Linked DNA regions of Ensifer sp. PDNC004. The main gene of each other region encodes a partner of the protein of the gene in region 2 in a complex. Links are inferred from orthologs where the notes say so. Each region holds a gene or a part of one and is shown on either strand. Other genes may lie near its edges. The genes, in order: JVX98_RS15245 and eno.

Evidence for each region.
Region 1: the proteins of eno (region 2) and JVX98_RS15245 are in contact, whole or in part, in a solved structure (PDB 2FYM), measured with the Escherichia coli proteins. The link is inferred for Ensifer sp. PDNC004 from one-to-one orthologs.

Annotation. Positions count from the first base shown.
Region 1 is NZ_CP070353.1:1,426,982-1,443,716, forward strand. Bases 5,394-8,778 are described here. They hold JVX98_RS15245 (ribonuclease E/G), read left to right. Parts: upstream 5,394-5,773; coding sequence 5,774-8,578; downstream 8,579-8,778. Other genes in these bases: JVX98_RS15250 (pyridoxal phosphate-dependent aminotransferase), read right to left, coding at 8,691-8,778. Outside these bases: JVX98_RS15235 (penicillin-binding protein 1A), read right to left, coding at 993-3,446; JVX98_RS15240 (N-acetylmuramoyl-L-alanine amidase), read right to left, coding at 3,784-5,028; more of JVX98_RS15250, read right to left, coding at 8,779-9,848; JVX98_RS15255 (DsbA family protein), read left to right, coding at 10,082-10,849; aroQ (type II 3-dehydroquinate dehydratase), read left to right, coding at 10,956-11,402; accB (acetyl-CoA carboxylase biotin carboxyl carrier protein), read left to right, coding at 11,428-11,907; accC (acetyl-CoA carboxylase biotin carboxylase subunit), read left to right, coding at 11,920-13,263; aat (leucyl/phenylalanyl-tRNA--protein transferase), read left to right, coding at 13,274-13,888; JVX98_RS15280 (DUF2155 domain-containing protein), read right to left, coding at 13,928-14,380; JVX98_RS15285 (NADH:ubiquinone oxidoreductase subunit NDUFA12), read right to left, coding at 14,502-14,897; JVX98_RS15290 (GNAT family N-acetyltransferase), read right to left, coding at 15,006-15,473; JVX98_RS15295 (GNAT family N-acetyltransferase), read right to left, coding at 15,599-16,093; Asp-tRNA(Asn)/Glu-tRNA(Gln) amidotransferase subunit GatB, read right to left, coding at 16,096-16,735. UniProt on the Escherichia coli protein: Endoribonuclease that plays a central role in RNA processing and decay. Required for the maturation of 5S and 16S rRNAs and the majority of tRNAs. Also involved in the degradation of most mRNAs.
Region 2 is NZ_CP070353.1:1,305,672-1,315,289, forward strand. The notes cover bases 6,693-9,618. They hold eno (phosphopyruvate hydratase), read right to left. Parts: upstream 8,830-9,618; coding sequence 7,555-8,829; downstream 6,693-7,554. Other genes in these bases: pdhA (pyruvate dehydrogenase (acetyl-transferring) E1 component subunit alpha), read right to left, coding at 6,693-6,951; JVX98_RS14565 (septum formation initiator family protein), read right to left, coding at 7,088-7,408; kdsA (3-deoxy-8-phosphooctulonate synthase), read right to left, coding at 8,965-9,618. Outside these bases: JVX98_RS14530 (GlsB/YeaQ/YmgE family stress response membrane protein), read right to left, coding at 70-321; lpdA (dihydrolipoyl dehydrogenase), read right to left, coding at 396-1,841; JVX98_RS14540 (GNAT family N-acetyltransferase), read right to left, coding at 1,860-2,441; JVX98_RS14545 (SGNH/GDSL hydrolase family protein), read right to left, coding at 2,444-3,085; JVX98_RS14550 (pyruvate dehydrogenase complex dihydrolipoamide acetyltransferase), read right to left, coding at 3,152-4,501; JVX98_RS14555 (pyruvate dehydrogenase complex E1 component subunit beta), read right to left, coding at 4,517-5,887; more of pdhA, read right to left, coding at 5,905-6,692. UniProt on the Escherichia coli protein: Catalyzes the reversible conversion of 2-phosphoglycerate (2-PG) into phosphoenolpyruvate (PEP). It is essential for the degradation of carbohydrates via glycolysis.

The DNA.
Region 1 (16,735 bases), 120 kb from region 2 along the record:
CAGTTCGGCTTCATAGAGACGGGCACGCAGCATGTCCCAGGCCTTCGCCCGGTTCTTGTGCTGCGAGCGTTCCTGCTGGCACTGCACGACGATTCCCGACGGGATGTGCGTGATGCGCACGGCCGAGTCGGTGGTGTTGACGTGCTGGCCGCCGGCGCCCGACGAACGGTAGGTGTCGATGCGGCAGTCGCTCTCGTTGATGTCGATCTGGATCGAATCGTCGACGACCGGGTAGACCCAGATCGAGGAAAACGAGGTGTGACGGCGGGCATTGCTGTCATAGGGCGAAATACGAACGAGGCGGTGTACGCCCGATTCGGTCTTCAGCCAGCCATAGGCATTGTGGCCCTTGACGAGCAACGTCGCGGACTTGATGCCAGCTTCTTCGCCGTCCTGGATTTCCATCAGCTCGACCTTGTATCCCTGGCGCTCGGACCAGCGGGTATACATGCGCAGAAGCATGTTGGCCCAGTCCTGGCTCTCGGTGCCGCCGGCACCCGAATGCACTTCGAGATAGGTGTCGTTCTGGTCGGCCTCGCCCGAGAGCATGGCCTCGACCTGCTTCTTGGCCGCTTCCGCCTGGAGAACGCGCAGTGCCTGTTCGGCATCGGCGATGATCGCCGCGTCGCCCTCTTCCTCACCGAGTTCGATGAGTTCGATGTTGTCGTTGAGCTGCTGCTCGAAACGACGCAGGCCATTGATGCCGTCGTCGAGTTGCTGACGCTCGCGCATCAGCTTCTGCGCTTCCGCAGCATCGTTCCACAGGGTCGGATCTTCCGCCTTGTTGTTCAACCAGTCCAGTCGTCTTACCGCCTGATCCCAGTCAAAGATGCCTCCTCAGCAGGCTTATGGCCTGCTTGATTTCGTCGACAATATTCTCGATTTCGCTGCGCATGATCCTGCTTCTTGTGAACCGATAGGAAAGTGAGCGTCAAATAGCGATGCCCGCCGCTGATGTAAAGGCGGCGGGCATCGCGTGACGGGTATAAGGACTAGAACAGGCCGTTGGAACCGGAGGTCACTGCCTGGTTCGCCTGTGGCGAATTCTTGAGGATCTCTTCCGGCGGCACGTACTGGTCGAGACCGCCGATGACCGAGAAGGTGTCGGCCGGACCGGTGCCGGGCTTGAAGGCCTCGATGATCGTGTCCGGCTCGCCCTCTTGGGCGGCCATGCCGGTCTTGCGGTTGACGGCGACCATGCTCATTCCTTCGGGCACGACGAACTTGCTCGGGCGCGTACCCTTCACCGCTTCGGTCATGAAGTCGTTGAAGATCGGCACGGCAAGGCTGCCGCCGGTCGCGCCGCGGCCAAGCGGGGCCGGGTTGTCGAAGCCGAGATAGAGGCCGGCGACCATGTCGGGGGTATAGCCGACGAACCAGGCATCCTTTTCGTCGTTGGTGGTACCGGTCTTGCCGGCAACCGGACGATCGAGCTTGATCTTGCCTGCAGCCGTGCCACGCAGCACCACGCCCTCCATCATCGACGTGATCTGGTAGGAGGTCATCGGGTCGAGCACCTGCTCGCGGTTGTCGGTCAGAACAGGCTCTTCCTGGTTCTGCCAATCGCCGGCGTTGCAGTTGTCGCAGGTGCGGTCCTCGTGACGGAAAATCGTCTTGCCGTAGCGGTCCTGGATGCGGTCGATCAGCGACGGCTTGATCTGCTTGCCGCCATTGGCGAGAACCGAATAGGCCGAAACCATGCGCAGGACGGTGGTTTCACCCGAACCCAGCGACATCGCCAAGAGCGGCGGCATCTTGTCGTAGATGCCGAAGCGTTCGGCGTATTCGGCAACGAGGTTCATGCCCATGTCGTTGGCGAGGCGAACGGTCATCAGGTTACGCGACTTCTCGATGCCGAGGCGCAGCGTCGACGGGCCGGCGGAGCCGCCGCCGTAGTTTTCCGGACGCCAGACCTGGCCGCCGGCGACGATCTCGATCGGCGCGTCGAGGATAACCGACGCCGGGGTATAACCGTTGTCGAGTGCGGCTGCGTAGACGAAGGGCTTGAACGACGAGCCCGGCTGGCGCATCGCCTGGGTCGCGCGGTTGAATTCCGACTGGCCATAGGAGAAGCCGCCGACCATCGCCAGCACGCGGCCGGTCTGCGGGTCCATGGCGACAAGGCCACCCTGCACCTTCGGCGGCTGGCGCAGACGGTATTCGCCCTTTTCGGCGAGCGGCTCGACATAGATCACGTCGCCGGCGCCGAAGACGCCTTCAGGCGATTTCGCCGACTTGCGGTCGCCGTTGGCCGAACGATAGGCCCACTGCATGTTCTTGGCGGAGATGTGTCCCGTGACACGCTCGGCGACGATCTTGCCCGAAGCTTCCTTCTCCGGCTGGATGCCGATCTCGGCTCCCTGGCCATCAACGGAAAGCACGACGGCGAGCTTCCATTCGGGCACGTCGCTGAAGGCGACGACCGCACCGAGCGGCTCGCCCCAGTCGCCGCCGATCTCGATCGACTTGACTGGGCCGTGGAAGCCGCGACGCTCGTCATAGGTCAACAGGCCGGTCTGAAGGGCCTTGCGTGCCGCGGTCTGGAGACGCGGGTCAAGCGACGTGCGGACCGAAAGGCCGCCTTCATAAAGCGCGTTGTCGCCGTACTTCTGGATGATCTGACGACGGACTTCTTCGGCGAAGAAGTCGGATGCAAAGAGATGGGCGCCGCCGCGGCGCGGATTGACGCCGAGCGGCTGCTTCTTGGCCTCTTCGCCATCAGCCTTGGTGACGTAGCCGTTTTCGACCATGCGGTCGATCACCCAGTCGCGACGCTCGAGCGCTGCTGCGGTCTTGCGGAACGGATGGTAATTGGCCGGGCCTTTCGGAAGCGCTGCAAGATAGGCAGTCTCGGCAATGGTCAGTTCGGTCACCGACTTATCGAAATAGGTCAGCGCGGCGCCGGCGATGCCGTAAGAGTTCAGACCGAAGAAGATCTCGTTGAGATAGAGCTCGAGAATGCGGTCCTTGCTGTAGGCCTGCTCGATACGGAAGGAGAGGATCGCTTCCTTGACCTTGCGGTCGATCGTCTGGTCGGATGAAAGCAGGAAGTTCTTGGCCACCTGCTGTGTGATCGTCGAGGCGCCGACCGGGCGGCGGCCGGAACCGAAGTTCTGCAGGTTTACCGCGATGGCGCGCGCGAGACCGGTGATGTCAACGCCCGGATGCTGATAGAAGTTCTTGTCTTCCGCCGAGATGAAGGCTGCCTTGACGCGATCCGGGATGGCCTGGATCGGCAGATAGAGGCGCCGTTCGCGGGCATATTCCGCCATCAGCGCGCCGTTGCCGGCGTGGAAGCGCGTGGTCACCGGTGGCGAATATTTCGCCAGCACCTCGTAGTCCGGCAGGTCCTTGGTGACGACACCAAGATAGAGCGCCACGGCTCCGGCCACACCCAGCAGCAGAAACGCGCCAATCCCGAAAAAATATCCAATCAGCCTGATCATCAGTCAGATACCGGTACCTTAATTATCGTCCAATTGCCGAACCGCCCGACTGACAGTCCATGCTCTGTCCTGCCGGCTTTATGGCAGCGGCCCGACCAAACACTTTCACGCGAAATCGTCTGGCGTCGCAGCGTCCCGCCAACCCGGCTCCTCATATGGCGGGGAACTCCGGGCTTCAACTCGTTTCTCAACAAATCCGGGCGCAATTCCGGTTAGGTCCCGGATTGTGCGTAAAATAGGGCTGTTATGCGATAATCCCGTGCGCATCCCGTTGAAAAGCATAGCGCTGTTACCGGGGCGACACAAATCACTTCGTTCCCGGACCTGCCTTCAAACGTCAGCCGCCGCTGGCGACGGCCTGCTCGCGGTAGCGCTGCACGGCGACTGCAAGACGCTCGGAAACCTTCTTGCGCCATTCCGGGTCGAGCAGCAGCTTTTCGTCCTCCTTGTTCGACAGGAAGCCCAGTTCAAGCAGGATCGAGGGCACGTCCGGCGCCTGCAGCACGCGGAAGCCGGCGAAACGGTGCGGATTGTTGATGAGATTGATCTGCCCCTCAAAGGACGAAACGACGGCGCGTGCCATGTTGACGGAGAAGGCCTGCGTTTCGCGGCGTGTCAGATCGATCAGGATGTCGGCCACTTCCGCCGGCTCGCTCTGAAGCGGCACACCGGCGATTTCGTCGGACAAGTTTTCGCGGGCGGCTAGGCTTGCAGCCAGATGGTCGGAGGCCTTGTCGGAGATGGTATAGACCGTCGCGCCGCGGATGTCCTTCTGGCGCAGCGCGTCCGCATGAAGAGAAATGAAGAGATGGGCGCCCTTGTTGCGGGCGATCTGCACGCGCTGGGGAAGCGAGAGGAAGACGTCCTTGTCGCGGGTGAGAAAAGCCTCGATCCCGGCGCCCTTGTTCAGGGCCTCGACGAGATCCTTCGCGAAGGCGAGCGTAACGTGCTTTTCTTCCGTCTTCGTTTCGCCGGCGAGCGCGCCGGTATCGATGCCGCCGTGGCCCGCATCGATCGCGATGATGAACGGCCCGCCTTCCCTCGTGGGGGCGACGGCAACCGGCCTGTCGGTCTTGGTGGCGGCAACCGATCCGGTCCACTGCTGCTCACCGAGAAGCGCATCGAAGCGCGCCTGGTCGACGCGCTCGGCATCGAGCACGAGGCGGTAACCCTTGCCCCCCTCTTCCGCGACAACTTCCGCATGGGTGACCGCGACCGGGCCTTTTGCCGAAAAAACGATGCGGGAACTGCCCGCCCCCATGCCGCCGTAGCGGATCGCATCGAACAGGCCGCGTGGTTCAAGGCTGTCCGCCTTCAGGCCGAAGGCCGTTTCCGGCAGGTCGACCACGACACGAACGGGATCGGCGACATAGTGCAGGGAGAATTCCGGTTTGCGATCGAACTCGACGACGACGCGCGTGCGCGCATCGTCACCTGCGATCCGTGCCGCAAAGGCGAGCAAGGGACCCGGCTCGGCGGCCCCTGCCGCCGGCACGTTCCAAAGAAGACCGCCGGCTAGCAGCGATGCTCCGAGCAGAAGCCTGCCCGCGCGCGACATCAAAGACAACAGCGAACCACGCATACAAACCGCCAAAGGCCTCACCTCGGGCTCTCCACCACTTTCTCAGAAAACCAAACAGCAGCCGACGCACGGCTGCTGTACGCACAGGTTGATCAATGAACCCTTATGGTTAACCAATGCTTGACAATGATCATCTTCCCCGGCCAGCGGGGACAATCGATTTACCGTTTATCGACCTACTCCACGTGGACAAGCGAATCGATCATTATTGTGGCGGCACGGGCTTTTCCCTTGCCAATGTGACATAGAAAACATAAAAGCGTCACAAGGAGAAAGTGTTGACGGGATAGAACAGTCGACCGGGCAGCCGGAGCTTCTCCAAAGCTTGGCGCCAGGGTGCGGTCGAACCGGATTGACCGGTTAACTTATCGCATTGCGGTCGCAAGATGTTCATCCGCCGTCGCTGCATTTCCTCCCCGTACACTGGATCGCAAATTTCCGGCGGTGGCCGGAGTTCTTGATGGTGATTTTTCACCGACGCCCGCAAGCGGGCGCATTCATCGGGTCTTCATGAGACCTTAGACATTGGCATTCTTGTTTGGTCATTGATGTTGACTCAGCAGTATCGGTCAGAAGTAGCGCGGCCCCGGGACACACATGTTCCGGCTGTCGTCTGGCTGCTGCACCATCGCCTGCGCCAAACAGGAACTTTCATATCCGGCGCACCTTCCGACGTGTTTGGCAGTCTTCCTAAGGAAGCAGGTCTGTCTCCCGTTCCGCTGGCGCGCCGAGGAGCACAGCTTAGATGGCAGAGAAAATGCTTATCGATGCGTCTCATTCAGAAGAGACGCGCGTCGTTGTCGTTCGCGGGAACCGCATAGAAGAGTTCGACTTCGAGTCGGAACACAAGAAGCAGATCCGCGGCAATATCTACTTGGCGAAGGTCACCCGGGTGGAGCCCTCGCTCCAGGCCGCCTTCGTCGATTACGGCGGCAACCGCCACGGGTTCCTGGCTTTCGCCGAAATCCACCCCGACTACTACCAGATCCCGCTCGCCGACCGTCAGGCGCTCTTGAAGGCCGAAGCCGAAGAAGCGCGGCGCGACGACGACATCGAGCATGTCGAGACCGCCCCTGCCCCGGTAAGCGAACTCTCCGTTCCCGTGGATCTCGAAATCGTCACGGAAGCTGACGCTGAAGCCGAGCCGGTCGCAGCCGTCGCTGACGCCGCACCGGTCGTCGAAGAGGAAGCCCCGGCCGAAAAGCCGAAGGCGAAGCCGAAGCGCACCCGCAAGACCAAGGCCAAGGCTGCGGAAGAAGCCGCTGCCGCGTCGGCCGATGGCGACGAGAGCAATGGCGGCGAGATGGCTGCCATGGTCGATACCGACGCCATTTCCGAGGATGTCGACAGCCGCCGTCGCCATGACGACGACGATGATGACGACGACAGCCACGACGGCGAAAAGGAAATCATCGAATCCGTCGGCGCCGAAGACGCCATGGAAGAGGTTCCGGACCGTCAGGTTCGCAAGCCGCGCAAGCAGTACCGCATCCAGGAAGTCATCAAGCGCCGCCAGATCCTGCTCGTTCAGGTCGCCAAGGAAGAGCGCGGCAACAAGGGCGCTGCACTAACGACCTATCTGTCGCTTGCCGGCCGTTACTCGGTGCTGATGCCGAACACCGCACGCGGCGGCGGCATCTCCCGCAAGATCACCAACCTTCAGGACCGCAAGCGCCTGAAGGAAATCGCCCGCGGCCTCGAAGTGCCGCAGGGCATGGGCGTGATCCTGCGCACCGCCGGTGCCAACCGCACCAAGGTCGAGATCAAGCGCGACTTCGAATATCTGATGCGCCTGTGGGAAAACGTCCGCACGCTGACGCTGAACTCCACGGCCCCCTGCCTCGTCTATGAGGAAGGCAGCCTGATCAAGCGCTCGATCCGCGATCTCTACAACAAGGACATCAGCGAGATCATCGTCTCCGGCGAGGAAGGCTACAAGGAAGCCAAGGGCTTCATGAAGATGCTGATGCCGAGCCACGCCAAGGTGGTTCAGCCTTACCGCGACGTGCATCCGATCTTCTCGCGCTCCGGCATCGAAGCGCAGCTCGACCGCATGCTGCAGCCGCAGGTAACGCTGAAATCCGGCGGCTACATCATCATCAACCAGACCGAAGCGCTGGTTTCGATCGACGTCAACTCCGGCCGTTCGACGCGCGAGCACTCGATCGAAGACACCGCACTCCAGACCAACCTGGAAGCTGCCGAAGAAGTGGCTCGCCAGTTGCGTCTGCGCGACCTTGCCGGCCTCGTCGTCATCGACTTCATCGACATGGAAGAAAAGCGGAACAACCGCTCGGTCGAGAAGCGTCTGAAGGATTGCCTGAAGAACGATCGCGCCCGCATCCAGGTCGGCCGCATCTCGCATTTCGGCCTGCTCGAAATGTCGCGCCAGCGCATTCGTGCCTCGGTGCTCGAATCGACGATGCAGACCTGCCCGCACTGCAACGGCACGGGTCATGTTCGCTCGCAGTCCTCCGTCGCCCTGCACGTGCTGCGCGGCATCGAGGAACACCTGCTCAAGAACACGACGCACGACATCACCGTGCGCACCATCCCGGATATCGCGCTCTACCTGCTCAACCAGAAGCGCGGCACGATCATGGACTACGAAGCCCGCTTCGGCGTTTCGATCATCATCGAGGCTGACGCCCATGTCGGCGCCCAGCACTTCGCGATCGATCGCGGCGAGCCGGTCGAAAACCCGGTCAAGATCGAGCAGCTGCTGCACTTCGAGCCGGAAGAGGAAGAAGACGACGTCGTGATCGAAGAGGATCTCGACGAGGAAGAAGCAGGAGAAGTCGTCGGCGAACAGCGCCAGGAACAGCCGAAGGCTGCTGCCCAGTCCGACGATCAGAATGGACGCAAGCGCAAGCGCCGTCGCCGCCGTCGCGGCAAGGGTGGCCAGCAGGCCGAAGGCAGCGCCCTCCAGGTTTCCGAATCGGCAGGCGATGCTGACGACGGTTCCGATGAGGATGAAGGCGATGACGAGGGTGTCGATGCGGACGCCGCGACCGCCGATGGCGATCAGAAGCGCAAGCGCCGCCGCCGGGGCAAGCGTGGCGGCCGCCGCAACCGTCCGGAAGGCGAAGGTGAAGGCCAGCTCGATGCCGATGCCGATGCGGAAGCCGGCGACGATGGCGCAGACGAAGCCGAAGCCGTAGAGGCACCGGCCGCTGCAGCCGAGGTCGAAGTGGCTGTCGCTGTCGAGGAAACGGCTGTGGTTGCCGAAGAAGTCGAGGTGGCGGACGCAAAGCCTGCCAAGCCGAAGCGCACCCGCAAGAAAGCCGTCAAGGCTGAAGAACCGGCAGTCAGCGTCGACGAAGTTGCCCAGGCAGCGATCGAAGACCAGCCCGCCGTTGCCGACCCGGCCGTCGAAGCGGTGGAAGAGGCTGCGGCCGACCTTGCCGAGACCAAACCGGTGCGCGCCAACCGCGACCTTTCGAAGATCGCTTCCGAACCGGTGGTAACGTCGAGCGCGACGAAGCCCGAAGAGGAAGAGCCGGCCAAGCCGAAAAAGGGTGGCTGGTGGCAGCGCCGCGGCTTCTTCTAAGCCGCGCTGCAAGTACCAAACTCTGAAAATACGAAAGGCCCGGAGCGATCCGGGCCTTTTCCTATAGACGGATGACAGAAGGGGCTTTGCCCCTGCCCGTTCGCTCAGGCGGTCACGCCAGCCAGCGTCCGATCCTGTCCATCGCCTCGACCATGTCGGCCTCGGCACCAGCATAGGAGAAGCGCATCGTGCGGTGCCCTTCCAGCGGATCGAAGTCGAATCCAGGGGTCGCCGCGACATTGATCTCGGCGAGCATCCGCTTGGCAAAGGCCATGCTGTCATTGGTAAAGCGCGTGACATCCACGTAGGCGTAGAAGGCGCCGTCCATCGGCGAGGCGATGGAGAAGCCGATCTCCGGCAACCGCTTCATCAGCATGTCCCGGTTGGCGGCATAGGCGGTCTTGTAGCGGTCGAGTTCCTCATGGGCGTCGAGTGCTGCTTCTGCCGCAATCTGCGAGAGCTCGGGCGGCGAGATGTAGAGGCTCTGGGCGATGCGCTCGAAACCGCGCACCTTGTCGGCCGGCAGCACCATCCAGCCAATCCGCCAGCCGGTCATGCAATAGTATTTCGAGAAGGAGTTGATGACGATCACCTCGTCGGTCACCTCCAGCGCGCTTGCCTCTTCGCCGGCAAAGGTCAGCCCGTGATAGATCTCGTCGGAGATGAAGGCAATCGATTCGGCTCGGCAATAGTCAGCCAGCGCCTTGAGGCCGGCCCTGCCCGTCACGGTGCCGGTGGGGTTGGCCGGGCTCGCCAAAAGCACGCCTTTCAAAGGACGGCCTAATTTCGCAGCGGCACGTGAAAGACTTTCAGGCGTCAGAGTGAAGCCGGTCTCGGCATTGGCCTCGACCTCGACGACCGTCAGGCCGAGGGCTGCGAGGATGTTGCGGTAGGCTGGATAGCCCGGCCGCGCAATGGCAACACAGTCGCCGGGATCGAAGAGAGCCAGGAAGGCGAGATTGAAGCCGGCGGATGAGCCGGAGGTGACCGCCACCCGCTGCGGATCGAGCGCGATGCCGTGGCGTTTTTCATAGTGCCGGGCGATTGCTGTGCGCAGCGACAAGGTGCCGAGCGCGTCGGTATAGCCGAGCCTGCCATGCTCAAGCGCCTTGCGCGCAGCGTCGAGAGCTGCTTTGGGCGCCGGGTGGGCAGGCTGCCCGACCGCCATCGAGATCACCGGGTGGCCGGCGTCGCGGCGACGAGTCGCCTCCGCCAGTACGTCCATCGCATGGAAAGGTTCGACGGCACTGCGTTTTGACAAATCTACCAACGGAAAATCCTCGATATGCGGCTGTTCTCCAGCCCTTTGCCCGATGAAAATGACCTTCACAAGTCCGCGAGTGCCGTATTTCCGCCGATTTTGCCGTTTCGTTTCCGCAACACCCACCCTATGCTGCCGGCATATTGCGGATACGAGGAATCCTGTTGTCACTCAGAACAGCCGGTTGACCCGGCGACACGCGATGGACGACACACAGGATACGCAAGGACAACGAGGTAGAAATGAACTTCAGCACCAAGATGATTGCCGCCGGGACGCTCGCAGCGTTCGTGGCCGGGGTCAGCCTGCCCCAAAACGCGTTCGCGCTCGACGCGAAGCAGAAGGAAGAGATCGGCGCCTTCATCAAGGAATACCTGATCGCCAATCCGGAGATCATGCTCGAGGTCCAGGAGGCGCTGACGACGAAGCAGCGCGCCAAGCAGCAGGAAGCGGCGGAAGGCGCGATCACTGAGAACAAGAAGGCGATCTTCAATTCCGACTATGACATGGTGCTCGGCAACCCCAAGGGCGACGTCACCGTCGTCGAGTTCTACGACTACAATTGCGGCTACTGCAAACGCGCGCTTTCCGACATGGACGACATCCTCGCCAAGGACAAGAACGTGCGCTTTGTGCTGAAGGAACTGCCGATCCTCGGCCCGGATTCGCTGGCCGCCCACAAGGTGAGCGCCGCCTTCCGCCTGGTCGCTCCGGAAAAATACGGCGACTTCCACCGGGCGCTGCTCGGCGGCGAGGACCGCGCCACGGAGGAGACGGCGCTTGCGGTTGCCGCCAAGCTCGGCGTTTCCGAAAAGGACCTGCGCGCCAAGATGGAAAAGGAGCCGCATGACGCGGCCGTGCGCGAGGCCTACAGCCTTGCCAACGACCTCGGCATCACCGGAACGCCTTCCTACGTCATCGGCAACGAAGCGGTCTTCGGAGCAGTCGGCGCCGAGGAGATCGAAGGCAAGGTCGCCAATATGCGCGAATGCGGCAAGACAGCCTGCTGACAAACCTTCCCATGACTGTGGACAAATCCCGCGGGGGCCCAAAGGGCTTTTCCTCGCGGGACCATCAGTCTATAGGTAACCCTCCATGACCGGACCGGAATCCCTTATGCCATCGACCATTTTCGTGCTGAACGGCCCCAACCTGAATGCGCTGGGCAAGCGCGAACCGGGTATTTATGGTGGGCAGACGCTGGCCGACATCGAGGCCATGTGCAAGGCGGAAGGCAAGGCGCTCGGCTTCGACGTCGATTTCCGCCAGTCGAACCATGAGGGAACGCTGGTCGATTGGCTGCACGAGGCCGGCAACGTCGCCGCAGGCGTTGCAATCAACCCGGCTGCCTATGGCCACACGTCGATCGCACTTCATGATGCCATCCGCGCCATCGGCATTCCGGTCGTCGAACTGCACCTCTCGAACATCCATGCGCGTGAGGAGTTCCGCCACAAGTCGATGATCGCACCCGCCGTCAAGGGCGTCATCTGCGGCTTCGGCGCACAGAGTTACATTCTTGCGCTGCATGCGCTAAAGAACCTGACAAATCCGTCGAAATAAAAAGAACACAAGAGGCTCATATTCCATGGCTGACAAGAAACCAGGTATCGACCAGGCGCTGATCCGCGATCTCGCCAATATTCTCAAGGACACCGATCTGACCGAGATCGAAGTCGAGCAGGACGACCTGCGCATTCGCGTTTCGCGCAACGGCACGCCGGTTGCGATGCCGATGGCCATGCCGCAGATGCCGGCTTACCAGATGCCCGCCGCAGCGGCCGCCCCGGCAAACGCCGTTGCCGCTCCCGCCGCCGAGAGCGCCCGCGCATCGAAGAATGCCGTGACCGCGCCGATGGTCGGCACTGCCTACCTGTCCCCCGCACCGGGAGCCCGCCCCTTCGTTGAGGTCGGTGCCACGGTCAAGGAAGGCCAGACGATCCTCATCATCGAAGCGATGAAGACGATGAACCAGATCCCGGCTCCGCGCTCGGGCAAGGTCACCGAAATCTTCGTCCAGGACGCAGCCCCCGTCGAATATGGCGAACCGCTGATCGTAATCGAATAAGGCGGCGCGGCGATGATCTCGAAAATTCTCATTGCCAATCGCGGCGAAATCGCCCTTCGCGTGCTTCGTGCCTGCAAGGAACTCGGCATCGCCACGGTCGCCGTTCATTCCACGGCCGACGCCGACGCCATGCATGTTCGCCTCGCCGACGAGAGCGTCTGCATCGGCCCGCCGCCCTCGCGCGATAGCTATCTGAACATTCACCAGATCGTCGCCGCCTGCGAAATCACCGGTGCCGACGCCGTGCATCCGGGCTACGGCTTCCTGTCGGAAAACGCCAAGTTCGCCGAAATCCTCGAAGCGCACGACATCACCTTCATCGGCCCGACGGCGGAACACATCCGCATCATGGGTGACAAGATCACCGCCAAGCAGACGGCGCAGGAACTTGGCATCCCGGTCGTTCCGGGTTCCGACGGCGAAGTGAAGCCGGAGAACGCGCTCGAAGTCGCCCGCAAGATCGGTTTCCCGGTCCTGATCAAGGCGACCGCCGGTGGCGGCGGCCGCGGCATGAAGGTCGCCCGCAGCGAGGCGGACCTCGAAGAGGCCGTTGCGACGGCCCGCACCGAAGCGCTTGCCGCTTTCGGCAACGACGCCGTCTACATGGAGAAGTACCTCTCCAAGCCGCGCCACATCGAAATCCAGATCGTCGGCGACGGCGCCGGCAATGCGGTGCATCTCGGCGAACGCGATTGCTCGCTGCAGCGCCGTCACCAGAAGGTCTGGGAAGAGGCGAATTCGCCGGCCCTCAACGTCGACCAGCGCATGAAGATCGGCCAGATCTGCGCCGACGCCATGAAGAAGCTGAAGTATCGCGGCGCCGGCACGGTCGAGTTCCTCTACGAGAACGGCGAGTTCTATTTCATCGAAATGAACACCCGTCTTCAGGTCGAGCATCCGATCACCGAAGCGATCACCGGCATTGACCTCGTGCACGAGCAGATCCGCGTCGCCTCCGGCGGCGGTCTCTCGGTCCAGCAGGAAGACATCGTGTTTTCCGGCCACGCGATCGAGTGCCGCATCAATGCCGAAGACCCGCGTACCTTCGTCCCCTCCCCGGGCACGATCACGCATTTCCATGCGCCGGGCGGCCTTGGCGTGCGCGTCGATTCGGGCGCCTATCAGGGCTACCGAATCCCGCCTTACTACGACAGCCTGATCGGCAAGCTGATCGTGCATGGCCGTACCCGCGTCGAATGCATGATGCGCCTGCGCCGCGTGCTTGACGAATTTGTCATCGACGGCATCAAGACGACGCTTCCGCTGTTCCAGGACCTGATCAATAATCAGGACATTGCCAACGGCGACTACGACATCCACTGGCTGGAGAAGCATCTGGCCACCACGTCCGAGTAAGGACCAGACATTGAAAGGGACGCGCAGCAAGCAGCCCGATATTACGCCGGACATGCTGCTGCGCGCCTATTCGATCGGCCTCTTCCCGATGGCCGATTCGGCCGATGATCCGGAGCTCTTCTGGGTCGAGCCAGAAATTCGCGGAGTGATCCCGCTCGCAGGCTTCCACACCTCTCGCAGCCTCGCCAAGACCATCCGCCGAAAGCCTTTCGACATCCGCTTCAACACCGCCTTCGAAGCGGTCATGGACGGCTGTGCTGCCCCTGCTCCCGACCGGCCGACAACCTGGATCAACAATAAGATCCGCACGCTCTACGCGACACTGCACTCGATGGGCTATGCCCACAGCGTCGAGGCCTGGGAAGGCGACCAACTGGTCGGGGGGCTTTACGGGGTTTCGCTCGGCTCAGCCTTCTTCGGCGAAAGCATGTTTTCCAGACGCACCGACGCCTCGAAGATCTGCCTCGTGCATCTGGTCGAGCGACTGAAGGCGCGCGGCTTCGAACTGCTCGATACACAGTTCACCACCGAACACCTGAAGTCGTTCGGCGCCGTCGACGTGCCGAAGGCGGAATACGAAGTATTGCTCGCGAACGCGATGTCGTCGCCCGACCTCGCCTTCTAACCAAGGCAAATTCTAAAGAATGGGGATATGCCCCGCCGCTCAGCGCTTCTGCGCGGTATCCGGCGGCGGCAGGTCCGAGGTCGCCTTGCAAGACTGCAGCCAGACGTCATAGACCGGATGCTCGACGGCGTTCAGACCGGGGCTGTCGGCAAACATCCAGCCGGTAAAGATACGGCGGATCTTGCGGTCGAGCGTGATTTCCTCGACCTCGACGAAGGTGGTGATCTTCTGCGCTTCCGTATCGTCACGGCTATAGCAGACGCGCGGCGTGACCTGGAGGGCGCCGAACTGCACGGTCTCGCCGATATAGACGTCGAAGGTGGTGATGCGGCCGGTGATCTTGTCGATGCCGGAGAAGACGGCGACGGCGTTGGAAAGGCGGGCTGCGTCAACGGCTTCCGCAGATGCGACCAGCGGCAAGGCGGCAAGCAGGGACAAGCCCAAACGCCGTGCTCCTTGGCCGATTGCCTTGCGCAGATCAGAACCTGCCATCGTCGCCTGTCTCCCGCGTATCCTGTTCGTCATGGATTTCAGGCGCTAACCATCAATTGTGGCCTCGCCATGATCGAGGAACCCATTCCGCGGTCCGTCGTCGTCACTGAGAACAGATTATTCAGGAGCCGGGCGTCCAGGCGTCGTAGTCGCCGGTTACGCGCGGGCGCTTGCCGGTGGCAGCGATCGAGCCCTGTGGGCGGTAGGCGTTGGCCGTGCCGGTCGGATTGGCGCGGTGCGCCTTCTGCCATTCCCGCGGCGTGTACTTTTCATCGGCCGGCGAAACGTCGGTCCGGTGGTGCATCCAGCCGTGCCAGCCGGCCGGAATGGCGGAAGCTTCGGCGTAGCCGTTGTAGATCACCCAGCGGCGGGTGCGACCTTCAGAGTCCTTGCCGCCCTGGTAGTAGACATTGCCGAGTTCGTCTTGACCGACCCGTTGACCGTGGCGCCAGGTGTGAAAGCGCGTTCCGATCGTCTGTTCGTTCCACCAGGTGAAAATCTGCAGCAGGAGCTTCATGGATGCCGTCCTTGACCGGCCGTTGGGAAGGCGGCCAGATACCAAAACAATGTTCCCGCTTATGCCCCGCCGCTCAGGGCTTGTCCAGTGATTCCGAGGTAAAGGCGGTCATTTCAACGGTAGTTGAAAGCCGAAATGGCTGCGCGCAAAGCCCAGGCGCTCATAGAAGCGATGTGCATCGGTGCGCACGGCGTTGGACGTGAGCCTCACCTTCCTGGCCCCCTTCTCCCGCGCCTCAGCAATCGCATGGCGCATCATGCGTTCGCCGATCCCACGGCCGCGCATGTCGGCGCGCGTCTGAACGGCTTCGACGATCAGGCTGGAGCTTCCCCGCCCGGACAGCGATATGTGCAGCGCGGTTTGAAAGGTGCCGACGACCTGCCCTTCGAGAACCGCGACGAACAGCGTCTGCAGCGTCGAGGCTTCAATCCGGTCGTAGGCAGCGGCGTAGTCTGCGAAGGCCTCAGCGTCGGTCGTGTCGCCGTGACCGCCCAGCGGATCATTGGCGAAGAGCGCGACGATCGCTTCGAGATCCTTGCGCTCAGCCTTGCGGATCATGAGTTCGGTCGCGTCCATGGTTCTCCGCTCACATCGTTCATCGGCTGCGGATCAAGCACTCGGAGGTAACGGCGCGATGACAGCGCCGCTTCTCTCAGGCTTATCCACAGGCATGCGAAACGTCAGGCAACCGGGCGGATCGCCTAGCCGAGAAGCGGCTTTTCCAGAACGATGGCCGGCAGGCCGGACGGGTCGTCGCCCGCCGTCTCACCCACTTCGGCAAAGCCATGCGCCCGATAGAAGGTGAGCGCGTGCAGGTTCTGCGGCTCGACCTCGACGCGCATGCGTTCGGCGTCCGGAAAGCAGGTCTCGAGCTCGGCGAAGATATCGCGGCCGACGCCCTGGCGCTGGAACTTCGGAAGGACATAGAGCTGGTGCAGCACCACCGTCTTGGCCTGCGTGTCGGACATCGCCGCATAGCCCATGCCGCCCAGCTGCCTTCCATCGTCGGCAACAAGAAACTCGGCGTTCTTGCGCGCGAGCCGGGCTTTGAGCGCTGGCAGCGAATGCCAGCGCTCGTTCAGTTCCTTGACCTTCTCGACACCGTAGAAAGTGTCATAGGTCGCGTGCCACGTTTCGATCAGCAGAGCGCGAACCTTCTCCAGGTCGCGCGCGCTTGCCGTGCGCACGAAGAACATCGTTATTCCTCGATGCCGAGCTTGGCCTTGACCAGCGCCTGAACGGCCTGCGGATTGGCCTTGCCGCCGGTCGCCTTCATCACCTGGCCGACGAACCAGCCGGCAAGCGAGGGCTTGGCCTGCACCTTGGCGACCTGATCCGGGTTGGCGGCGATGATCTCGTCGACGGCCTTTTCGATGGCGCCGGTGTCGGTCACCTGCTTCATGCCGCGGGTCTCGACGATCTCGGCCGGGTCGCCCCCCTCGTTCCAGATGATCTCGAAGAGGTCCTTGGCGATCTTGCCGGAGATGGTCTCCGCCTTGATGAGGTCGATGATGCCGCCGAGCTGGGCCGGCGAAACCGGAGTCTCTTCAATGGCTTTGCCGGCTTTGTTCAAGGCGCCGAGCAGGTCGTTGATGACCCAGTTGGCGGCAATCTTGCCATCGCGGCCTTCCGCCACCGCCTCGAAATAGTCGGCGATCGACTTTTCGGAAACGAGCACCGAAGCGTCATAGACCGAGAGGCCGAGGTCGCGCACGAAGCGCTCCTTCTTGTCGTCGGGCAGCTCCGGCAGGTCGGCCTTCAGTGCCTCGACGAATGCGTCGTCGAATTCGAGCGGCAGCAGGTCCGGATCCGGGAAGTAGCGGTAGTCGTGCGCGTCT
Region 2 (9,618 bases):
GACGGCCCGATGGCAAATGTCAGGCCGTCTTCATATCACGCCCGACGGAAGCGCAGATGGCCCGGCAGGCTATCGTTTGACGGCGCGACCAACGGCGATCAGCAGGCAGGCGCCGATGAAGCCGATGACCAGATAGGCAACCCAGCCGCCAAAGGTCATGCCGAAGGCCGCCAGGATAAAGTTCAGCACCACCGCGCCGATGATGCCGAGCAGTATGTTCATGAACAGCCCCATGTCGCTGTTCATGAACCTCTCTGCGAGCCACCCGGCCAAACCGCCGATGATGATCGCAGCCAGAATACCGACGCCGTTCACGCTCATTGTTATCTCCGTGCATTGAAAACGAGGCAGTAATCAATGCCGAAGCCGCGTGAAAAGTTCCGTCGCTACACCCTTTAGGCGTTGAGCGCGCGGCCGTAGGCGTCGAGCACGCTTTCCTTCATCGTCTCCGAGATCGTCGGATGCGGGAAGATGGTGTGCATCAGGTCTTCCTCGGTCGTCTCGAGGTTCATCGCGACGACAAAACCCTGGATCAGTTCGGTGACTTCGGCACCGACCATGTGGGCGCCGAGCAGCTCGCCGGTCTTTTTGTCGAAGATCGTCTTGACCAGGCCCTGGTCCTCGCCGAGCGCAATCGCCTTGCCGTTGGCAACGAAGGGGAAGCGGCCGACGCGAATGTCGCGGCCGAGTTCCTTGGCCTTAGCTTCCGTCAGACCGACCGAAGCGACCTGCGGGTGGCAATAGGTGCAGCCCGGGATCTTCAGCTTGTCCATCGGGTGCACGTTCGGCAGGCCGGCGATCTTCTCGACGCAGATGACGGCTTCGTGCTCGGCCTTGTGGGCGAGCATCGGCGGGCCGGCAACGTCACCGATCGCGTAGACGCCGGGAACGTTGGTCTTGCCGTAGCCGTCGATGACGATGCAGCCGCGGTCGGTCTTCACGCCGAGCGTTTCGAGGCCGAGGTTCTCGATGTTGCCCTGGACGCCGACGGCCGAGATCATGCGATCGGCGGTGATCTTTTCGACCTTGCCATCCTTCATCTCGACATGGGCGGTGATCGAGTTGGCAGCCTTCTCGACCTTCGTCACCTTGGCCTGGAGATGGATCTTCATGCCCTGCTTTTCGAACTGCTTCTTGGCAATGCCCGAGATCTCGGCGTCTTCGACCGGCATGACGTTCGGCATGACTTCGACGACCGTCACGTCGACACCCATGGTGCGGTAGAACGAGGCGAACTCGATACCGATCGCGCCCGAGCCCATGACCAGCAGCGATTTCGGCATTTCCTCGGGCTTCATCGCCTCGAAATAGGTCCAGATCAGCTTGCCATCGGGCTCGATGCCCGGCAGCGCGCGCGGACGGGCGCCGGTGGCAATGATGATGTGCTTGGCGGTGTAGGTGCCCTCACCCTTGGTGTTCTTCGGCTGCGGCGCCTGCGGCTGGACGACGGGCTTCGTCGACTTGCCGACGACGATCTCGCCCGGCTTCGTCAGCTTGGCTTCGCCCCAGATCACGTCGACCTTATTCTTCTTCATCAGGAAGCCGACGCCGCCGTTCATGCGCTCGGCAATGCCGCGCGAGCGGGCGACGATCGCCTTCAGATCCGGCGTCACCGTGCCCTCGATCTTGATGCCATAGCTGCCCGGATGCTGGGCATAATGAAGAACCTCAGCGGAGCGCAGCAGCGCCTTGGTCGGGATGCAGCCCCAGTTGGAGCAGATGCCGGCCAGATGCTCGCGCTCGACGACCGCGGTCTTGAGACCCAACTGTGCCGCACGAATGGCGGCGATATAGCCCCCCGGACCCGAACCGATGACGATGACGTCGTAATTCTCAGCCATGTGTTTCCTGCCTTTGTCTCAAGCGACCTTGCGGGTGAAGAGCACCCAGTCGTGTTTCTTGCTTTCCTCAAAGAGCGGAACCGCTTCGACGCGCGCTGCCTCGCCGAAGCCGTTTGCCCTGTATAGTGCCTGCGCCCTCACGTTGTGGCTTTCGGTGATCAGGCTCACCGGCGCCGATCCGGCGCGTTCGAATTCCTTTGCCAAGAGCGCCTTGCCGATCCCGCGACCGCGCTGATGGCGATAGACGCCGAGGCTCTCGATGAACCAGTGCCCGACGATCTGCCTCTGCAGCGCCAGCAGGGGCTCGAGAACCGGGTGCCTGGCCGTAATCTCAGCCGCTTCCGGCCCGATCCCATAGCCGACCGACAGTCCGGCAACCTCATCATCGATCTCGGCAACCAGCGCATCGCGCCAATTCCCCGGGCCGGGCTCCTCGCGCAGCTTGTTACGGCCGCGCTCGAAGGCCGTATCCGTCACCCCATGCTGAACCGCGCCGTACCAAAGCCAGGAGGCAAAGCCATGCGCGGCGATGTCGACGAGGATGGCGAGTTCCGCCGCCTCACGTCTTTCCGCCGGACGTATGGTGACGCCCCCCACCATGCTCACACCCCGAGCATCATCCGCACGACCGGTTCCAGGCCGCGGCCGATCGCTCGCGTATTTTCCGCATCGAGATGTACGCCATCGAGCGGCGTGGTCTCCGCCACCGAGCCAGCATCGAAGAAGCCGCAATCGAGTTCGTCGGCGAGGTCACGGTAAAGTGGCGCCAGCATCGCCGACTGTTCGATGCCGCCGGCAAACATGGCAGCAAACCCGGTATTGGCCGTTTCGCAGAGCTGCGGCGGCGATACGATCAGGATCTCCGGGCCTTCTTCGCCAGCGACCGGCCAATCATGCCGGCGCACCAGGCTGACGAGACGCTCGATCCCTTGCACGGCACCGAACGCGGTCCCGTGAATGATCGGCTTCATGTCGTTGGCGCCGAGCAGCAGAATGACGAGATCGAGCGGGGCGTGGCTGTGCAGCACCGTCGGCAGCACCTTGGCGCCGTTGCGGTCGCAATCGGCGAGATGATCGTCATAGGCGGTGGTGCGGCCGTTCAGCCCTTCGGCAATGACCTGGACGTCCGGGCCGAGTGCCTTCTGCAATACGCTTGGCCAGCGATCGGCAAGCGCATGACGCCCGCCATCGGTAGCATCATAGCCCCAGGTCAGACTGTCGCCATAGCAGAGAACTATTTTCATCGTCCGGGCCCGCCTTCGACTACGCGAAAAGGAACGGACCGGCCCAAAGGCCGGTCCTTATCCAACTCAGACCAGCATGCCCATCGGGTTTTCGATGTAGCGCTTGAAGGCACCGAGCAGTTCGGCGCCGAGCGCGCCATCGACGGCGCGATGGTCGGTCGAGAGCGTGACGGTCATGACATTGGCGATGACCATCTGCTTGTTCTTCACGACGACGCGTTCCTCGCCGGCACCGATCGCCAGGATCGTGGCGTGCGGCGGGTTGACGACGGCGGCGAAGTTCTTGACGCCCATCATGCCCATGTTCGAGACGGCAGTGGTGCCGCCCTGGTATTCCTCAGGCTTCAGCTTGCGGTCCTTGGCGCGCTGGCCGAGGTCCTTCATCTCGTTGGAGATGGCCGACAGGCTCTTCAGGTCCGCCTGGCGCACGATCGGGGTGATCAGGCCGCCGGGGATCGACACGGCAACACCGACGTCGGCGTGCTTGTGCTTGACCATGTTGCTTTCGGTCCAGGAAACGTTCGCGTTCGGAACGTCGCGCAGTGCCAGCGCCAGGGCCTTGATGACCATGTCGTTGACGGAGAGCTTGTAGACCGGCTTGCCGCCCTGCTCGGGAGCAGCGGCATTGAGCTGTGCGCGCAGCGCCAGCAGCGCGTCGAGTTCGCAATCGACCGACACGTAGAAGTGCGGGATCGTCTGCTTGGATTCGACGAGACGCTTGGCGATCGTCTTGCGCATGCCGTCATGCGGCACGAGCTCGTAGGAACCCGGCTCGAAGAGCTTGAGAACGGCGTCGTCCGACGGGCCCTTGGCAAGCGGAGCGGCTGCAGGAGCAGCAGCGCCGGCAGCCGGTGCGGCGGCGGGCTTGGCGGTGCCACCGGAAACGGCAGCTTCAACGTCCTTCTTGATGACGCGGCCATGCGGGCCGGTACCTGCAATCGCCGAAAGATCGATGCCGGCGTCCTTGGCAAGGCGACGGGCGAGCGGCGAAGAGAACACGCGCGCGCCACCTTCGGCCTTTGCAGGCTGCGCAGCCGGAGCCGGTGCAGAAGCAGCCGGTGCGGGAGCCGCAGCCGGAGCGCTCGGCGCTGCCGGTGCAGGCGCTTCAGCCTTGGCGGCAGGTGCCGGTGCTGCCGCGCCGTTGCCGCCCTTGGCGGCGGCAGCGACATCCTCGCCATCGGCGGCGAGGACGGCGATCAGCGCGTTGACCTTGACGCCTTCGGTGCCGGCGGGGACGACGAGTTTGGCAACGGTGCCTTCGTCGACGGCTTCGACTTCCATCGTCGCCTTGTCGGTCTCGATCTCGGCGATCACGTCGCCGGACTTGACCTTATCGCCTTCCTTGACCAGCCACTTGGCCAGATTGCCTTCTTCCATCGTCGGGGAGAGGGCAGGCATTGTGATGTTGATAGGCATCGAAGGGCCCTCCCCTTATTTGTAGCAAACGGCTTTCACCGCATCGACAACCTCTGCGACGTTCGGAAGCGCCAGCTTCTCGAGGTTCGCGGCGTAAGGCATCGGCACGTCCTTGCCGGCGATCGTCAGGATCGGAGCGTCAAGGTAGTCGAAGGCCTGCTGCATGACGCGGGTCGCGATTTCGGTGCCGACGGAAGACTGCGGGTAGCCTTCTTCGACGGTGACGAGACGGCCGGTCTTCTTGACGGATTCGATGACCGTCGGCAGGTCCATCGGACGGATGGTGCGCAGGTCGATCAGTTCGACGTCGATGCCTTGCGCTTCGAGTTCGGCAACTGCCTTGACGGCGTAGGTCATGCCGATGCCGAAGGAGACGATCGTCGCATCCTTGCCGACCTTGTGGATACGGGCCTTGCCGATCGGCAGAACGAAATCGTCAAGCTTCGGCACTTCGAACGAGTGACCGTAGAGGATTTCGTTTTCGAGGAAGATGACCGGGTTCGGATCGCGGATCGCAGCCTTGAGCAGGCCCTTGGCGTCGGCGGCCGTGTAGGGCATGACGACTTTCAGACCCGGGATATGGCTGTACCAGGCGGCGTAGCACTGCGAGTGCTGGGCGGCCACGCGGGCAGCGGCACCGCTCGGGCCACGGAAGACGATCGGCGCGCCCATCTGGCCACCGGACATGTAGAGCGTCTTGGCAGCGGAGTTGATGATCTGGTCGATCGCCTGCATGGCGAAGTTGAAGGTCATGAACTCGACGATCGGGCGCAGACCGGTCATGGCAGCGCCGACGCCGACGCCGGCAAAGCCGTGCTCGGTGATCGGGGTATCGATGACGCGACGTGCACCGAATTCCTGCAAGAGGCCTTGGGTGATCTTGTAGGCGCCTTGGTATTCGGCGACTTCTTCGCCCATGACGAAGACGTCGTCGCTGGCGCGCATTTCTTCGGCCATCGCATCACGAAGCGCTTCACGAACGGTCATGGTGACCATTTCGGTGCCGGCGGGGATCGCCGGATCAGCGGCAACTTCGACCTTCGGCTGGGCTGCAACCGAAGCCGGCGCGGAAGCGGCCGGCGCTTCGGCAGCAGCTGCCTTCGGTGCTTCGGCCTTCGGAGCGGCGATATCGCCTGCGCCTTCGCCGTCCTGCAGCAGCACGGCGATCGGGGTGTTGACCTTGACGCCTTCGGTGCCGGCGGCGATCAAGAGCTTGCCGATCGTGCCTTCGTCAACGGCTTCGACTTCCATCGTCGCCTTGTCGGTCTCGATCTCGGCAATGACGTCACCGGAGGTGACCTTGTCGCCCTCGTTCTTCAGCCATTTCGAGAGCGTGCCTTCCTCCATGGTCGGGGAAAGGGCAGGCATAAGAATTTCTACTGGCATGTTTGTCCCTCCCCGGATCAAAGCAGGATGTCGGTGTAGAGCTCGGATGCATCCGGCTCCGGATCGGCCTGGGCAAAATCGGCGCTGTCGGCAACGATGTCGCGGACGTCCTTGTCGATCTGCTTCAGTTCGTCCTCGTTCGCCCAACCCTTTTCGGTCAGACGCGCCTTCACCTGCTCGATCGGGTCATGCTCCGAGCGCATCTTCTGCACTTCGTCCTTCGAGCGATACTTCGCCGGGTCGGACATCGAGTGACCGCGATAGCGATAGGTCTGCATCTCGAGGATGATCGGCCCCTTGCCCGAACGGCAATGCTCAACAGCCTCGTCGCCGGCGGCCTTGACCGCACGCACGTCCATGCCGTCCACCTGGAAGCCGGGAATGTTGAAGGAGACCCCGCGCTGCGAGAAGTCGGTCTGTGCCGAAGCGCGCGAAACGGACGTACCCATGGCGTAGCGGTTGTTCTCGATCACGTAGATCACCGGCAGCTTCCAGAGCTGCGCCATGTTGAAGCTTTCGTAGACCTGGCCCTGGTTGGCAGCGCCGTCACCGAAATAGGCAACGGACACGTTGTCGTTGCCGCGATAGCGGTTGGCGAAAGCAAGACCGGTGCCGAGCGACACCTGGGCGCCGACGATGCCGTGACCGCCGTAGAAGTGCTTTTCCTTGGAGAACATGTGCATCGAGCCGCCCTTCCCCTTGGAAAGACCGCTGCGACGACCGGTGAGTTCGGCCATGACGCCGCGGGCGCTCATGCCGCAGGCCAGCATGTGGCCATGGTCACGGTAGGCGGTGATGACCTGGTCGCCTTCTTTCAGCGCCATCTGCATGCCGACGACGACAGCTTCCTGGCCGATGTAGAGGTGACAGAAGCCGCCGATGAAGCCCATGCCATAGAGCTGGCCGGCCTTCTCCTCGAAACGCCGGATCAGCAGCATTTCGCGGTAGGCACTCAGATCTTCCTGTTTGGAGAATTCGGCGAACGTGCCGCCATTGAAGTCTTTCTTCGCCGGCTTTGCGGCACTCTTGCGGCTGGAAACGGACGCGGATTTTCGCGGAGCCATTCGTTCCTCCCAATGGTTAGCCTTTTGCGGTTACCATAGGGAAAGAAAGCAGACACAGCAATGCCATATTTGCATGGCTCGCATTCCATGCAAACAATTGATTTTACTTTACAAATTTCAATTAACTGAATTCAGGTTAATTTGCGGCGCGGTGAAAAATAACGATCTCGTCACTTCGCGACATGTTGAGCGCGAGGCGAGCCTTTTCATCCAGCATGTCCCTTTCCAGCGACCCATCACTCATCAGCTGAACCTCCTTTTCAAGGATCAACCGCTGTTTCGTGAGCTTATCCAGCCGCGCCTGCCGCTCGACGATCTGGCGATCGAATTGCTCGGTCGCCTTCAGGCCATAGCCGCCGTGAATGGAATGATAGCCGAAGTAGGAGAGAAAGGCGACCGCGATCAGCGGCATCACCAGCCGACCCAGTTTCCGTTTCTTATGATGCCGTGTCCACATGCATTCACGCCCTGATACGCAGTACGGCAATCAGATTAGCGGCGATTGATTAACCGACCGTTGACCATGAACGGCAGGAAAATAGAAACCCGCCCACACGGGACCGTGTGGGCGGGTTCGATTTTCAGACGGAAATCAGGCGGCGATCAGCCACGCAGGATCGAACGGCCGGCGTACTTCGCCTGCAGGCCGAGCTGCTCTTCGATGCGGATCAGTTGGTTATACTTTGCGAGCCGGTCCGAACGGGCGAGCGAGCCGGTCTTGATCTGGCCGCAGTTGGTGGCGACCGCGAGATCGGCGATCGTCGCGTCTTCGGTTTCGCCCGAGCGGTGCGACATGACGGCGGTGTAGCGTGCCTTGTGTGCGGTCTCGACGGCGTCGAGCGTTTCCGACAGCGAGCCGATCTGGTTGACCTTGACGAGGATCGAGTTGGCAACGCCCATCTTGATGCCGTCGCGCAGGCGGGCCGAGTTGGTGACGAACAGGTCGTCGCCGACGAGCTGGCACTTGTTGCCGATGAGGTCGGTCACTGCCTTCCAGCCATCCCAGTCGTCTTCGGCCATACCGTCTTCGATCGAGAAGATCGGGTACTTGGCAGCGAGTTCCGCCAGGTATTCAGCCATTGCGCCCGGCTCGAGCGTGCGGCCTTCACCTTCGAGAACGTACTTGCCGTCCTTGAAGAATTCGGTCGCGGCGCAATCGAGCGCGATGAACATGTCTTCGCCCGGCTTGTAGCCAGCCTTTTCGATCGACTTCATGATGAAGTCGAGGGCTGCCGGAGCAGAGGCGAGACCCGGCGCGAAGCCGCCTTCGTCGCCGACATTGGTGTTGTGACCGTCGGCTGCGAGCTGCTTCTTCAGGGTGTGGAACACTTCCGAGCCCATGCGCACGGCATCACGCATCGTGTCGGCGCCAACCGGAACGATCATGAATTCCTGGAAGTCGATCGGGTTGTCCGCGTGTGCACCGCCGTTGATGATGTTCATCATCGGAACCGGCAGAACGTGGGCGTTCGGGCCGCCGACGTAGCGGTAGAGCGGCAGGCCGGCAGCTTCAGCGGCGGCCTTGGAAACGGCAAGCGAAACGCCGAGGATGGCGTTGGCGCCGAGGCGCGACTTGTTCGCCGTGCCGTCGAGCTCGATCATGGTCTTGTCGATCTGGATCTGGTTCTCGGCATCGAGACCGCCGATCGCTTCGAAGATCTCGCCGTTGACGGCTTCGACGGCGCGCTCGACGCCCTTGCCGAGGTAACGCGTTCCACCATCGCGCAGCTCGACAGCCTCATGCGCACCGGTCGAGGCGCCCGACGGGACTGCCGCGCGACCGAAGCTTCCGTCTTCCAGGTACACGTCGACCTCGACGGTCGGGTTGCCGCGGCTGTCCAGAATTTCTCGGCCGATGATGTCGATGATTGCAGTCATGATCTCTTCCCTGTTGAGGACGGTGGGTGGTCGGGGCCTGTCATACGCCAAGGCCTCGAAATTACAATGGCGCGCAATATGCAAAAACAACCGCGCCATTGCGGTTCATGAAAATTTCACGAAGCGTCGCGGGGCTCAGCCCTTGGCGATCGCGTCGAACGCCAGCAGCTTTTCGAGCAGCCGCGGCATGTCCTTTAGATGCACCATGTTCGGGCCGTCCGACGGCGCATTATCAGGGTCTTCGTGCGTCTCGACGAACACACCTGCGACGCCAACCGCAACGGCCGCACGCGCCAGGGTCTCGACGAATTCTCGTTGACCGCCCGAAGAGCCCCCCTGCCCGCCCGGCTGCTGAACCGAATGCGTCGCATCAAAGACGACCGGCGCGCCGAGCGAAGCCATGATCGGCAGCGAGCGCATGTCGGAGACCAGCGTGTTGTAGCCGAAGGAAGCGCCACGCTCGCAGAGCATGACATTGGGGTTGCCGCTCTCGGTGAACTTCGCCAACACGTTCTTCATGTCCCAAGGCGCCAGGAACTGGCCCTTCTTGACGTTGATCGCGCGGCCGGTCTTGGCGGCTGCGACCAGAAGATCGGTCTGGCGCGACAGGAAGGCCGGGATCTGCAGAATGTCGACCGTCGGCGCGACCAGAGCACATTGCTCTTCGGTGTGCACGTCGGTTAGAACCGGAAAGCCGAATTCCTTTTTGAGGTCGGCGAAGATTTCCATCGCCTTGTCGAGGCCGATGCCACGCTTGCCCGAAAGCGAGGTGCGGTTGGCCTTGTCGAA